Regions from separate parts of the Thioalkalivibrio sp. ARh3 genome, predicted to be linked through region 1. Evidence: riboswitches for the same ligand, from Rfam matches in the RefSeq annotation. Region 1 holds a riboswitch; the other holds the start of a gene.
The links. Region 1 has a riboswitch for cobalamin ahead of bluB (5,6-dimethylbenzimidazole synthase). Riboswitches for the same ligand answer to the same signal wherever they lie in the genome.
Positions count from the first base shown of each region.

Region 2: it holds a riboswitch for cobalamin, as region 1 does, so the genes downstream of both, C995_RS0111330 (TonB-dependent receptor domain-containing protein) here and bluB (5,6-dimethylbenzimidazole synthase) in region 1, are expected to answer to the same signal.

Region 1 is NZ_KB897949.1:262,652-265,946, forward strand. Features, by position in the region: gene cbiB (adenosylcobinamide-phosphate synthase CbiB) at 21-923, opposite strand; gene bluB (5,6-dimethylbenzimidazole synthase) at 920-1,639, opposite strand; cobalamin riboswitch at 1,735-1,937, opposite strand; gene C995_RS0108180 (cobalamin-binding protein) at 2,093-2,986, shown strand; gene C995_RS0108185 (iron ABC transporter permease) at 2,993-3,295, shown strand, end outside.
Region 2 is NZ_KB897951.1:251,792-255,086, forward strand. Features, by position in the region: gene C995_RS0111325 (hypothetical protein) at 1-1,643, shown strand, start outside; cobalamin riboswitch at 1,693-1,940, shown strand; gene C995_RS0111330 (TonB-dependent receptor domain-containing protein) at 2,081-3,295, shown strand, end outside.

The DNA of each region.
Region 1 (3,295 bases):
TCGCGGATTCGGTTGTGGCGTTAGACGAATACAAGCATCAGTACTCCTGTTGCGATGGCCACTAGCCAAATCGCCAGCGCGCGATCCACCAGCCGCAGCGCGGCGTCGATGGTGCCCGGACCCGGGGCGGCGCCAGCACCGAGAACCGGCCGGTCCTCGATACCCCCGGCATAGCGTGCCGGGCCGCCCAGTGTCACCCCCAGCGCCCCGGCCCCGGCGGCCATCACCGGCCCCGCGTTCGGGCTCTTCCAGCGTCTGCCCTGGTCGCGCCAGCAGCGCAGCGCCGTGCGTGTCTGCCCGGCCAGCGCATAGGCCAGGCTGGTCAGGCGCGCCGGGACCCAGTTCAGGATATCGTCCAGCCGCGCCGCGACCCGCCCGAAGCGCGCATGGCGCGGCGTGCGGTAGCCCCACATCGCATCCAGCGTGTTCACCAGCCGGTAGACCACGACACCCGCCGCACCCGCGACCAGGAACCAGAATACCGTCGCGAACACCGCGTCGTTGCCATTCTCCAGTACCGACTCCGCCGTGGCCGCACGAACACCCGACGCGTCCAGCTCCGAAGTGTCACGGCTGACCAGCATGCCAACGGCCTCCCGGGCGCCGGGCAAGTCCCCGGCCTGCAGGGCATCGGCCACGCGACGGGCGTGCTCCTCCAGCCCGCGCCCGCCGAGCGCCAGCCACAGCACGGCCAGCTCGACCAGCCAGCCAGCCGGAAGACGGCTAAGCCACCAGGCCGCGAGTCCGAAGGGCACGACCAGCGCCAGCACCCAGAAGCCGCCACGCCAGACCGAGTCCGCATGGCCGAACCACTCCGCCTGGGCCGCCAGCGTCCCGAAGCCGGCCAGCGGATGGCCACGCCGCGGATCCCCCAGCAGCCGATCCAGCACCAGCGCGGCGACCAGCAGTGCAAAGGTGGTCATGCGCGGCGTCGAGCCGCGCGCGGCACATCCGCACTCGAATCCCGTTGTTCCCAGCGATTCTCGAACACCAGTTCATCCAGCGGCCGTCGCTGATCCCAGCCCTCGGTTTCCAGCATCGGCCGCTCGTAGAACGCATCCACATGACCCAGGCACAGAATCGCGATCGGCCAGGCCCCTTCCGGCATCCCCAGCTCCCCGGCCAGCCAGTCCGGGTCGAACAGGGATACCCAGCCCATGCCCAGGCCCTCGGCCCGCGCCGCCAGCCACAGGTTCTGGATCGCACAGGCGGCCGAGCACAGGTCCATCTCCGGGATCGTGCGCCGGCCCAGCACGTAGCGCTCGCGCCCGTCGGTCAGCGCGACTACCAGCAGCTCCCCGGCATCGCGGATGCCTTCCAGTTTCAGCCGGTGCACCTCGGCCGCGCGCTCGCCGCAGGCCTCGGCCGTGCGCGCCTGTTCCGCCGCTACATGGCCATGCAGCGATTCGCGCAGCCGCGCGTCTGTTACCCGCAGAAAGCGCCAGGGCTGCATGTAGCCCACGCTGGGCGCCTGGTGCGCGGCCTCCAGCAGGCGCCGCAGGGTATCGGCGTCCACCGGGTCCGGGCGGAAATGCCGCATGTCCCGGCGCTCGCCGATCACGCGATAGACCGCCGCGCGCTCCGCCGAGGCGAACGCGTTGGGATTCTCTTCTGACTGGTTGGGGTCTGGGGCCGTCATGAGCTTCCGTCGAGGCGACGGCACGGCGAAGACACGAAGGAACAGGCATCAAGCAAGCACGCCTGCGCCCTCGACCGCTGCCCGCCGCACGGTCGCAGGATGAATCACCGCCAGGCCGGTCTCCGGGCTCGCGAGCGTCGGACAATGCCGATCGGCGGACGCCTTCCCGGGCCCAGGACCCAGTGGCCAGTCTGCCGAGCGATTTACCGCTCGCTTACCGTTGCGGGGGCAGCGCCGGACTTGCACCGGCTTCCCGTTTCACCTGCCAACTGCAGGCACCTGACGAAAGCGGAGCATGATACGCGCTCAGGGCGCCCCCGACCAATTTGGGCACCAAACCATCTTGGCCTTGCTGCTATGATGAGACGCTTTCGCTGGCCGCGTCCCGAACCGGAATCACCGTACTTTTTACATTACGAACAATCGACAACCATCGGATACTCAATGCTTTTAATGGTCTCTAAAAGCCAGCTGATAGTTCTTGTCGCGATGCTCCTGTCCGCGGCGCCGGCACTGGCCGAAACGATCACAGTGACCGACGATGACGATCGCGAGGTCACGCTCGACCGGCCCGCTGAACGCATCGTCAGCCTGGCCCCGCACATCACGGAAGTCCTGTTCGCCGTCGGTGCCGGAGACAAGCTGGTGGGTGTCACACAGCACAGCGACTTCCCGCCGGACGCGGAGGAGATCCCGCGGGTCGGTGGCTACAGCCGCATCGACCTGGAACGCGTGGTCGAAATGGACCCGGACCTGGTGGTCGCCTGGCGCAGCGGCAATTCCAGCTCGCAGATCGAGCGCCTGCGCGACCTGGGGCTGAACGTCTATGTCTCGGAACCACGCAGCTTCGAGGGCGTCGCCTCCAGCATGCGTCGCATGGCCCAGCTCGCGGGTACCGACGAACGCGGCGAAGCGGCGATCCAGGCCTTTCTCGACGAAATCGAGACGCTGCGGCTCGACTATGCCGACCGCGACCCGGTCCCGCTGTTTTACCAGGTGTGGGAACAGCCCCTGATGACGGTCAACGACGATCACCTGATCGGCGAGGCCATCCGCCTGTGCGGGGGCAAGAATGTGTTCGGCCACCTGGACCGTCTGGTTCCGCGCATGGACCGCGAGGCCGTGATCGAGGCCGACCCGGAGGTGATCATCGGCGGCGGCATGGGCGAAGACCGGCCGGACTGGGTGATTGCCTGGGAACAATGGGAGGACATGACCGCGGTGCAGCGCGACAACCTGTTCTTCATCCCGCCGTCGCTGCTCCAGCGTCACACCCCGCGGATTGCCGAAGGGACCCGGCTGATGTGCGAAGAGCTGGAACGGGCCCGTTCACGCCGGGACGACTGACCAGCCGTGACGCGCTCCTTCCTCCTCGCCACGGGGGTCCTGCTCCCGGTGTCGCTGCTCGCGATCCTGGTCGCGCTGGCCTATGGCAGCGTGGCAATCCCCGCCGGGGACTTGCTCGCCGTGATACAGGGCGAAGGGAGCCGCCTGCACAATACGCTGGTACTGGAACTGCGCCTGCCACGCGCCCTGGCCGCATTCGCCGCCGGCGGGCTGCTGGGCGTCGCCGGTGCCCTGATGCAGGTGTTGCTGCGCAATCCGCTGGCCGATCCCTATGTGCTGGGCCTCTCCGGGGGTGCCTCCGTCGGTGCC
Region 2 (3,295 bases), on a different contig from region 1:
TTGCCGTCTACACGCTGCTGTTCGGGGTGATCGGTCTGCTGGCGCGTTTTATTGCCGACGCCACCCGGGGCAGACGGCAGGAGCGCTCGCGCGATCAGCTGCGCAATACCATCGACCTGTTGCCCGATCTGCTCTTTGTGACGCGCGATCTGGCGATGGCCGAGATGGCGCCGGACATGCGGCGGCGCAAGGCCGCCGAGGTCCTGCTGCACGAGGTGGACATCTCGCCGGAAGGAGTCGCGGTCGCGGTGCGCGAGATGACCGGCGATACCAGCCTTGCGTCGGCCGCGGAGCAGATCGAGATCTATCGTCGGCTGGGGCTTCGTTCGCGCGTCGCGGATTTGGTGGACGTGACCGCCGATGCACGGATGGCGGCGCTGGAAAAGCTGCACCACGATGCCCCCGAGCTGGCAGACTCGTTGCGCGACCGTCTGCAGGGCGTCGCACCAACCCGCGAGGACGGGGTGCGGCGGATCGATCAGTTCCTGGATCGCCTGTTCTCGGCGGCGGACTCGGACGACCTGACCCGCTGTACCCTGGATGATGCCCAGGCGATGTTCGTGCTGGCCTTCGAGCTGGTCAACGGGCGCCAGATCCGGCGGCTGAGTTTCGAGTGGTCGGGCGGCTGGCGGCTGGGGCATGCGCTCGACCGGCTCGAGTACCAGGGCAACCGGTTCCGTGTCGCGCAGGCGGGTGTGGTCAGCCGCCTGCGCTCCCTGGCCATACTGCTGGCACAAAGCCCGGCCAGTGGGCTGGATCCGCAGGTCCTGCGCGCGTCGACCCTGGGCATCGGGCGCGAGGTGCTGGATGCCCTTTGGCAGTTGGAACAGGACCGTCCGCCCGTGCACTCGCCGGAAGGCCGCCTGCTGGGGCGGGCACTGCGTCAGGTCGAGGATCTACGTGCGGCGCGTGACCAGCTCATGCAGGCCCAGAGCCGCTATGCCGCGGCGGTCGAGCGCTGGGAGGCGCTGCGACGCAGGGAGGTCGAGAAAAAGGGCCAGCAAAAGTGGTTCAAGCGCAGTACCCGCGGCATTCGGGTGGGCGAGGAGGTGATCGAACTGACGGACGACCAGAAGCTGCGCCTGGCCGACCAGTTCTGCGAATACCTGTCCGAGCTCGGCATACGGCGCGAGGGTGATCTGTTCTACCTTGGAGGGCAGGTGCTGGATGCGGATACGGCCAAGCGCATCGGCATCCAGCTCGCATTGATCCTCGAGCCTCTGGCCGACCTGACCAACCCGAGCATTCAGCGAGCGATCTATGCGAACCCGGCCGCCTATCTGGGGGGGCTTTACGTTGGCATGAGTGCGGATGCCAAGGCCGGTCTGGGCTCGGCCATGGTGCGCCTCGTGCGCCAGGATCTCGGCCGCATGGCGGAGTGGCTGGCCCTGCGTCTGACGCGCATCTACTACCTGCCCCTGTCCGACTCCATGCGTGATTTCCTGGAGCAGCAGTACGGTGCTAGCCGGGAACGACTCGAGATGCTCGCTGCGCACCCGGTAGAGGAGGGTGCGCAGACCCCGCCGGTAGCCTTGCGTGCCGAACGTTCGCCGGAATTCGACGCCATGCTGCAGGACAAGGCCTGGGGTCGTTTGCTCAAGCGTGGTGCCCGTTACCTGCAGGCCGAGTCGCAACGCTCCTGACGCCGCCGTGCCGCCGGGCGGGGCTGGCAATTTCTTGACCAATTGTATAGGCTTTACCGCGTTTTCTGGTGCCCGCAGGCGACTTGCGCCGCGGGTTAAACGGGAAGATCGGTGAGTCCGTCCACGGCTGTGGGCAGACCTGGACGAATCCGACGCTGCCCCCGCAACGGTGATCGAGCGAGAGGCCCTGATGGCCTCTGATGGTCGCGGCACACGCCACTGAACGAGGTCGTTCGGGAAGGCGCCGCACCGGAACGCTCGTCAGCCCGGAGACCGGCCAGGGAATGATCGCGCGGCATGCGGCGGGCATGCGAGGCGGATGATCAGCCCGGCCGCTAGCCGGTTGTGGCCGGTCCCCCTCGTGTCTGTATCCCCTGTCCGCTCGGTCCCGACGAAATCAACGGCGTGCGGGCGACTCGCCGGGAGACACGAACGACATGAAGCGCACAGCACTTTCCACGGCCATCCTGCTGGCCACCACCCCGGTTCTGGCCGAGACGCCGGACGCCGATTCCGAAGCGCACACCCTGGATGTGGTTCAGGTCACGGCCGCGCGTGTCGCGCAGACCGTCGACGAGACCCTGTCCTCGGTCACCGTCATCGACCGTGAAGAGATCGAGCGCCTGCAGCCGCAGCAGTTCACCGACCTGCTGGAGGGCCGCGCCGGGATCGAGACCTCCCAGAACAGTGCCTTTGGCAAGACCACGTCGGTCTACACGCGTGGCACCAGTTCTGATCACACCTTGCTCCTAATCGATGGCGTGCGCATGGGATCAGCCACCCTTGGAGGAGCAAGCTGGCAGTTCCTGCCACCGGAGGAGATCGAGCGCGTCGAAGTCGTGCGCGGGCCGCGTACCAGCATCTATGGCTCCGATGCCATTGGCGGTGTGGTGCAGGTCTTTACCCGCGAGGGGCGCAAGGGCCCGCCAAGGGTGAACGCGTTTGTCGGGGGCGGCAGCTTCAACACCTGGGAGACGGGTGTGGGAGTGGCCGGTGGAACCGAGAACACGAACTACAGCTTCTCGGTTAGCCACTTCGAGACGGACGGCATCAATGTGCAGGATGACGTGGGCGATGACGACCGTAACGGCTACGACAACACCTCGCTCGCGACCAAGGTGACCCACCGCCTGGATAATGGCATCGAGGTATTCGGGAATATTCTGTATTCCGAGGGCGAATCGGAATTCGACAGTACCGAGGGACGCGACTATACCGATTATATTCACACCGCGATCCGCGCGGGCTTCCGATCTCCTATTACTGCCCGCTGGGAGACGGAGGTCAGTGTCGCACACAGCCGCGACGAGAATGATCGCTTTACCGATGGGCGCTTCTCGTCCCGATACGATACCAAGCGCGATTCCATCGACTGGCTGAACGAGATTGAACTATCGGACCATCTCTTTCTGACAGCCGGTCTGGATGCTCGTGAAGACCGGATCAGTGTAGATGATCGATTTCTTCAATTATTCGGGCCCGGGGAATTTGAGGAAACCAGTCGCTATAACGTAGGCGGGTTCGGGCTTCTTCAGGCGGAATTCGGGCAACACTTGGTCGAGGGCTCGTTGCGGCGTGACGCCAACGAGCAGTTTGGCGATAACACGACAGGACAGATCGCTTGGGGTATGCGGGCCACGGATACCATTCGT